2 regions of the Neobacillus camarae genome follow, and region 2 is predicted to be linked to the other one. Evidence: predicted binding sites of a transcription regulator. Region 2 holds the regulator's gene; the other holds the start of a gene.
The links. The regulator NrdR, encoded in region 2, represses ribonucleotide reductase genes. The targets are predictions, from matches to a motif close to AACACNATATATNGTGTT.
Positions count from the first base shown of each region.

Region 1: the regulator NrdR is predicted to act here: its motif matches at 2,430-2,447, upstream of ACY8D0_RS19715 (vitamin B12-dependent ribonucleotide reductase).

Region 1 covers NZ_JBUCKX010000003.1:883,784-888,215, reverse strand. Annotated here, with positions in the region: gene gcvPB (aminomethyl-transferring glycine dehydrogenase subunit GcvPB) at 1-576, shown strand, start outside; gene ACY8D0_RS19725 (rhodanese-like domain-containing protein) at 855-1,226, opposite strand; gene ACY8D0_RS19720 (lipoate--protein ligase family protein) at 1,417-2,253, shown strand; gene ACY8D0_RS19715 (vitamin B12-dependent ribonucleotide reductase) at 2,586-4,432, shown strand, end outside.
Region 2 covers NZ_JBUCKX010000003.1:1,162,550-1,166,981, reverse strand. Annotated here, with positions in the region: gene ACY8D0_RS21160 (glyceraldehyde-3-phosphate dehydrogenase) at 1-784, shown strand, start outside; gene ACY8D0_RS21155 (hypothetical protein) at 1,147-1,533, shown strand; gene nrdR (transcriptional regulator NrdR) at 1,633-2,094, shown strand; gene ACY8D0_RS21145 (replication initiation and membrane attachment family protein) at 2,147-3,535, shown strand; gene dnaI (primosomal protein DnaI) at 3,547-4,432, shown strand, end outside.

The sequences.
Region 1 (4,432 bases), 280 kb from region 2:
CCGTTTCTTCCTAAACCGGTTATCACGATGCAGGATTCAGAGTATGTACTGGACTATGATCGTCCGCAATCAATCGGCAGGGTAAAACCATACTATGGGAATTTTGGCATAAATGTACGGGCTTATACTTATATACGTTCCATGGGACCCGACGGATTGAAGGCGGTCACTGAATATGCCGTGTTAAATGCCAATTACATGATGAGACGGCTTGCGGAATATTATGACCTTCCATTTGATAAGCATTGTAAGCATGAGTTTGTGTTAAGCGGAAGGAGACAAAAAAAGCTGGGGGTACGCACACTCGATATTGCCAAACGTCTCCTTGATTTCGGATATCATCCGCCAACCATTTACTTCCCGTTAAATGTGGAAGAATGTATCATGATTGAGCCGACCGAGACTGAATCGAAAGAAACACTGGATGCTTTTATTGAGGCCATGATTCAAATTGCCAAAGAGGCGGAAGAGAATCCGGAAATTGTCCAAGAAGCTCCTCATACGACAGTAGTGGGCAGGCTGGATGAAACCACTGCAGCTAGGAAACCTATTTTAAGATATCAAAAAACAGAGTAATGAGAAGGGCTGATTCTATAGAGAATCAGCCTTTTGTATGGCAGTAAAAAAAGCACCGTAGAATCGGTACCTTTCCATGTATTATAAGAGTTATATCTGATCTTTGAGAATTGTCCAGCTCCAGCGCCCTAGCGGCGAGAAGCCTTCGCTCTCCGCCCTACGATAAGTCAAGCACGAATGCGCTTCGCACTTGGTGATTCCTTTATCTCGGTTGGAGAGCTCCCGGCCATACGGTGCTGACCAGGGCGCTTACGCTTTTCTATTTTATTTTTTCTATTTTATTTTTTCGTTTTAACTTTGCCTGTCCACTTTTTGAATCCGCCTTCTAGTTGTGTCAGGTCTTTATAGCCGTTTTTATACAATAGTTGTGCTGCACGGGCACTGCGCGTACCGCTTTGGCAGTATAAATAAACCGGCAGATCCGGACGAAGTTCCTTCATCCGCATTTTTAATTGTGACATGGGAATATTACGGGCCCCTAGAACATGACCGCCTTCAAATTCATTTGGTTCGCGTACATCTATCAATTGTGCCTTCCGATATCCGGCACGGAACTCTTCTTCAGATACCGTTTTTACAATCTTCTTTTGGCGAAAATAATTAAAAACGGAGGAAAGAATCAGTGCGGCGATGACCACTAATAAAACAATAATTGAACTCAACTTCTTTTGCTCCTTTCAGGCTTTTCTGCACTAGTATTTATTATAGTAGTCAAATTGATAAAGATAAAGATGAATAGTGAAAAATCTTGATAAAAAATTATCCCAGTTTCTCTGATTTTGAAATTAAAGCGGACTTTGATAGACTTAAAAAAGATTAATAAGTAAAAGAGGTTTTTGCATGAGGAAGGAAACATGGCGTTTTATTGATTCAGGGGATTGTTCACCGTCGTTTAATATGGCACTGGATGAAGCTTTGCTTGACTGGCATAGTGAGGGGAAGTTTCCCCCGGTCATCCGGTTTTATGGCTGGAATCCGCCGACCTTATCCATTGGCTATTTTCAAAAGGTGGAGAAGGAAATTGATATGGAAGCCGTTAAGGCACATCGGCTTGGTTTTGTCAGAAGGCCGACAGGAGGCCGTGGTGTCCTCCATGAACATGAGCTGACCTATAGTGTAATTGTTTCGGAGGAGCATCCAAAAATGCCGAAAACCGTGACGGAGGCTTACCGGGTCATTTCTGAGGGGATTTTAAAAGGCTTCCACCATTTAGGTTTGGAAGCGTATTTTGCTGTTCCGAAAACGGCGGAAGAGCGGGATGCTTTAAAGAATCCCCGGTCTGCGGTATGTTTTGATGCACCAAGCTGGTATGAACTGGTGGTTGAGGGCCGGAAAGTTGCCGGCAGTGCCCAAACAAGGCAAAAAGGCGTTATTCTACAGCATGGTTCCATTTTATTGGACTTGGATGAGGACAAGCTATTCAGTCTGTTTAAATATCCGAACGAGCGGGTAAAAGAGAGAATGAAAAAGTCCTTTAAGGACAAAGCCGTAGCGATCAATGAAATTAGCCCGAGGAAGATTATGCTTGCGGAAGCAAAGGAAGCTTTTTATAAAGGTTTTGCCGAGGGACTTGAGATTGAATTGGTTCCATACCAACTGAGCGATGAGGAACTGAAGTACGTTGAAAAATTGGCGAAAGAGCGCTATGAGAATGATGAATGGAATTTTAAACGTTAAATCGAGGAGCGGTGTTTGCCGCTTTTTTCCTTTTTTTTAGGTACCTTGTCTCTTCCACCGCAACCTGCAAAATTTGTTAAAATTTCTTGTTTTATAGAGAAAAGTGTTGAAAATCTATTATTCTCTCTTAAATCTATATTTTTTTGTGTTTGACAAAATAAATGTTTTTTGCTCATCATACAATATATAGTGGTGTCGAAAATATTTCGGACACTATATGTTGATTTCAAGTTGCGTGCTATGATACCCTTAGTTTATTAAGTCATCTAGATCTAGCCTGGACAACTAGAATCTAGCAATATAGATAGATTTTATTTGAAGGAGTTGTTCTCATGTCTGTAGTATTTAGACAAAAATTGAATATTGATTTTGAAAGGCTGAATGAGGATATCCACCTATTTCCCCAGGTACACCCGGTAACCCCAGATATGAAAATAACTCACAAAGGTGTATCACGTTTGGTCATGCTTGATCGCTACACCTTCAAGGACACTGAAAAAATTACCCTAACAGATGGAGACTTTGTTGTTTTGACGATTAAAGAGGATCCTAAATTTCCTGCCCGAGGATTGGGTTATATTCAGGAAATTGATTGGGAAAAGAAAAAAGCCAAGGTTTTAGTGGAGGAAGAGTTTCGCGGTGTATTGGATAACGAAGAAGAATCCACCACAGGGATGATTTGGCGTTCATTAGATGTGATTGAAAAACCGCTTGAATTGTTTTATGAGCAAATCGCCAAGCGGGTGGCAACAGGGCTTGCCGAAGTGGAGACAACGGAAGTGAAGCGGCTAGAGTGGACGGAGAAGTTCTACCAAGAACTTGTTAACTTAAACTTCATTCCTGCAGGACGTGTCCTTTATGGAGCGGGCACTGGTACCGAGGTTACTTATTTTAACTGTTACGTCATGCCGTTTGTGGCAGATTCTCGTGAAGGGATTTCTGATCACCGCAAACAGGTAATGGAAATTATGAGCCGCGGCGGCGGGGTTGGAACGAACGGTTCTACGTTAAGACCACGCAATACGTTGGCACGAGGGGTAAATGGTAAGTCATCTGGTTCTGTTTCTTGGCTGGATGATATTGCGAAATTGACTCATTTGGTTGAGCAAGGTGGGTCCCGGAGGGGCGCCCAGATGATTATGCTGGCTGACTGGCATCCAGATATTATTGAATTTATTATTTCAAAAATGCAAAACCCAAGAATTTTACGATTCTTAATTGAAAATACAAAAGACGAAACGATTAAAAAGCTGGCGAATGACAAACTTAAGTTTACTCCATTAACTGCGCAGGAAAGAGCAATGTATCAAGGAATCGTGAACTACAAAGTGATTCCAGGCTTAGGCGGTTTCTCGGAAGAAATTATTGCCGAGGCAGAAGAAAAACTGGCCACTGGCGGACATTATACGGTTCATAATCCAGAATTCTTAACAGGTGCAAATATCTCTGTAACTTTAACGAAGGAGTTCATGGAAGCCGTTGAAAATGACAGCGATTATGAACTGCGTTTCCCATATGTGGAACATTATGATGAAAAAGAAATGAAAATTTACAACGAGCAATGGCATCAAGTTGGTGATGTCCGTGAGTGGGAGAAAATGGGCCACAAAGTTCGGGTTTATAAAAACATTAAAGCTAAAGAGCTTTGGAACCTGATTAATATTTGTGCAACCTACTCTGCAGAGCCTGGAATCTTCTTCATTGACAACGCGAATGACATGACCAATGCAAAAGCTTACGGTCAGCAAGTCGTAGCAACGAATCCGTGTGGAGAGCAACCTCTTGCACCTTATTCAGTTTGTAACCTAGCTGCTGTAAACTTAGCAGAAATGGCAGATAAAGATACCAAAACTGTTGATTTTGAAAAATTAAAGAAAACGGTCGCTGTCGGCGTGCGTATGCAAGACAATGTTATCAACGCCACACCGTACTTCTTGGAAGAGAATAAAAAACAAGCCCTCGGCGAGCGCCGTGTTGGTCTAGGTGTAATGGGACTGCACGACCTGCTGATCTACTGTGAAACAGAATACGGTTCACCAGAAGGAAACGAACTTGTTGATAAAGTGTTCGAAACCATTGCAACAACCGCTTATAGAACTTCAATTGAATTGGCAACAGAAAAAGGCAGCTTCCCATTCTTAACCAGTGAAACGGAAGAAGAAACTAACCGTCTACGGCA
Region 2 (4,432 bases):
GCCATGGCGGGAGCTAGGAGTTGATATTGTAATAGAAGCGACAGGAAAGTTTAATTCCAGAGAAAAAGCGATGCTGCATCTCGATGCAGGCGCCAAAAAGGTCATCCTTACAGCACCGGGAAAAAATGAGGATGTAACGATTGTGATGGGTGTAAACGAAGATGTACTGAATATTGAACAGCATAGCATTATTTCCAATGCGTCTTGTACGACCAACTGCCTGGCACCAGTTGCCAAGGTACTGGATGACAGGTTTGGGATTGAAAGCGGCCTAATGACAACGATCCATTCCTATACCAATGATCAAAAAAATATTGATAACCCGCATAAAGATTTACGCAGGGCACGCGCCTGCGGTCAATCCATCATTCCAACCACTACCGGTGCGGCAAAAGCCATCTCCCTTGTCCTTCCGCAACTAAAGGGAAAATTGCACGGCATTGCATTAAGGGTACCAACCCCGAATGTGTCATTGGTTGATTTAGTGGTCGATTTGAAGCAGGATGTAACGATCGAGCAAGTGAATCAAGCATTTACCGAGGCCAAGAACGGTCCATTAAAAGGAATTTTGGACATTACCATGGATCCGCTCGTTTCGGTCGATTTTAATACAAATGATTACTCGGCGGTCATAGACGGCCTTTCTACCATGGTCATGGGGACAAGAAAAGTGAAAGTGTTAGCTTGGTATGACAATGAATGGGGTTATTCTTCCCGTGTGGTCGACTTAACCTTGCATGTTGGTGAGGCAATGGCCAAAACATCCAAGGTGAAGGCTGGATAAAGGAAAAGCATGAGTGTGGCTGCTGGTGGTAATGTTAAGGAAAAAACATAGTTCTTAAATTGATGGCTCTGTTAACGAAAGGTTGATTTTTTGTGATTGGAGCGGATAAGTTCGATTCCTGCGGGGGTACGGGGCTGGGGAGACCCCGCAGGCGCTTCAAGTGCCCGAGCAGGCTCCTCTGCACACTCGCTGGTTCGCTGAGCTTCTTTCGCTACAATCAACAGTCAAATTTAACAGAGCTAAACTAATAGATGATATGATATAATATTGACATTAAGGGGTGTATAATTGACACCTCTTTTTATATTATTAGGAATATGTTATACATTAAAATATATTTAAAAAGTATTGGAGGAGATACGATGGCCAATTTGTTTATCCGGTATAAGAGGTCGATTGAAACCTCGGACAGGCAATCCGATGAATCTTTGAAAACGCATTATTATAAAACAAGACTGAACCAAATGATGGACACGGTAGAAAAGCTGTTTAAAGAAGATGCGGATTGCCAAATTAAAACCGTGTCAAAAGAACATGGCGAAATTGCTGTTGACGTAAAAAAACCATTTCCGTGCTTTCTCATAGCTACTGTTATTCAATCAAAGCCGCTCGAAACTGCGGTCGATTTTCATATTTCAACTGAAAAAATCTCGCTGACCGGGGCCCATCCCGCCTTGAAAAAGCGGATTAACGCCTACTATGACCGGCTTAATAAGTTACATACCGAAATAAAACCCAATAAAAACTAAATAGCTTCTACTTGTGTATCGATATTCTTTTATATAAGATAATAGTAGGATTTTGTTGTATATGGATCGGATTTGTTTAGATTTGGAGTTGAGTTGCCGATGAAATGCCCTTCATGTCAGCATTATGGTACACGTGTACTGGATTCCCGACCGGTAGATGAAGGACGAGCCACAAGAAGAAGACGTGAGTGTGAAGAATGCGGCTATCGCTTTACTACTTTTGAAAAAATCGAAGAGATTCCTTTGATTGTGGTCAAAAAAGAAGGGACCAGGGAGGAATTCAGCCGCGATAAAATCCTTCGCGGATTGATTAAAGCTTGTGAGAAGCGGCCTGTTGCCCTCAAGGAATTAGAGGATATTACCCATGGTGTCGAAAAGGATTTACGCAGTCAAGGGATTTCTGAGATTAAAAGCGAAGCCATTGGTGAGATGGTCATGGACAGACTGGCAAAAGTGGATGAGGTAGCTTACGTGCGCTTTGCTTCTGTATACCGTCAATTTAAGGATATTAATGTTTTTATTGATGAATTAAAGGAATTGATTAAGAAAGAGAAATCCTAGAGCCAAGAGGTTTTTGGCTCTTTTTACCATTATAATGAAAGGTCGGAAAAACATGGCGCAGCATTGGCAGGAAATTCTTCCTATCGACCGTTATATTGTAACAGCTAATGGGCTGCTGCATGATTATGACCGAAAAGTTTTGACAATGTTGTATCAGCCGTTAATTGGCTCAGCCTGTCATAGTCTGTATATGACCCTTTGGGCAGAGCTTGAGGAAAATCGGCTTTGGTCGGAATCCTCTACCCATCACTTATTAATGAATCTTTTGGATATGAATTTAAAGGATATTTACCAGGCACGGCTAAAGCTGGAAGGAATCGGGCTGTTAAAATCCTACGTTAAAGTAAAGGAAGAAGAACGTTCATTTATTTATGAACTGGTGCCTCCTTTAAATCCTGAACAGTTTTTTCTCGATGGAATGCTAAATATATATCTATACCGTAAAATCGGAAAAAAACATTTTGCTCGGCTGAAGCGGTTTTTCTCCGATCAGGGGCTACCAAACGAACAAGGGTATCAGGATGTAACAAAGGCTTTTCAAGATGTGTTTGCTTCAGGGACACCCGCAAATCTACAATATCTGCAGGATTTATCCGAAGAGTTGGACAGTGAAGAGTCAGAACGGTTTATCGGCCGGCACGACCAGAAGGGAATTACGCTTGAGGGGTATACTTTTGACTTTGACTTGCTGCTGGCCGGATTGCACGAATCTCTGGTGCCAAGGAAAGCCATTAACCAAAAGGTAAAAGAGGTTATTAGCAAACTGGCGTTTCTCTATCAAATTGATGCCATTCAGATGAAAAAATTCATTATGGACGCGCTTGATGAGCATGATGAGATTGATGTGGAGCAACTGCGAAAAGCAGCCCGAAATTGGTACCAATTTGAAAATTACGATCAGCTTCCAAGCCTGATTGAGCGAACCCAGCCGGAGGCCCATAAACAGCAGAGTGAGAAGCCCAAAACAAAGGACGAACAATTGGTTCTTTATTTTGAAACGGTATCGCCCTTAAAGGTTTTAAGGGATTTATCCGTCGGCGGCGAACCTTCAGCTTCTGAAATTAAAATTGTAGAAGAAGTGATGATTAACCAAAAGCTCTTACCGGGTGTTATTAACGTCCTCATTTGGTATGTCATGCTGATAAACGATATGAAATTTACGAAGGCGTATGTGGAGACCATTGCCAGCCAATGGGCCAGGAAACAATTAAGGACCGTTAAGGAAGCCATGGAATTTGCCAGAACGCAACACAAAAACAAAAATACGAAAACTTCCGGGAAATCTTCCAATAGAAAACCGACCCGGACTGAATTTCTCCCTGACTGGTTTAATGAAGAACAGCCAGCTAAAGTGGAAAATAAGCGGGGAGAGGAGAATGTCTCCGATTTGGAAGCTAAAAAACGGGAAATAGAAGAAATGCTAAAGGCATTTGATGATTAGGATGGTGAAGTATGGAAAGAATTAACCAAACATTAAAGCGGTTAGCCTCTAGCGACAATTTCCAAAAACGGTACGAAAAAATCCGCCAGGAAACTTTATCACATCCTGACATCAGGGCATTTATTCAAAAGAATCAAGAACAGATTTCGGAAGAAACAATTGAAAAAAGCTTAAACAAGCTCTATGAGTACATCAACCAGAGCAAGGAATGTGATAAATGTGAAAGCTTGGATGGCTGCATCAATATGATGAAGGGCTATCAGCCGGAGCTCGTTTTAACAAGAAACAGCATTGATGTAACCTATGAGCGTTGTCCGCGAAAAGTATTGGATGATGAACGGCGGAAAAACGAAAAACTGATTAAAAGCCTTCATGTTCCAAGGGATATTATTAGCGCCACGTTCGAAGACTTGGAACATGATGCCGAACGGATTGATGCGGTTCAAAAAGCGGCTCTGTTCCTAAACAATTACGACCAAGGCAAGCCAACAAAGGGCCTTTACTTTTACGGGAAGTTTGGGGTTGGAAAGTCTTATCTGCTTGGTGCGATTGCCAACAGGCTGGCGAAAAAACAAATCTCTTCTATGATTGTGTATGTACCTGAGCTGCTGCGTGAAATGAAAAGTGCGATTGCAGATTCAACGTTGAATGAAAAGATTGAAGCGTTAAAAAAAGAGCCGATTTTAATGCTGGATGACATTGGGGCCGAAGCAGTTTCGAGCTGGACGAGGGATGAGGTTTTAGGCCCAATTCTCCAGTATCGGATGCTGGAGAAACTGCCGACGTTTTTCACTTCAAACTTTGATTTTCAAGGTCTCGAGCATCATTTAGCCCATTCTCAACGGGGCGAAGAGGAAAAAGTCAAAGCCCGCCGGATTATGGAACGGATACGGGCAC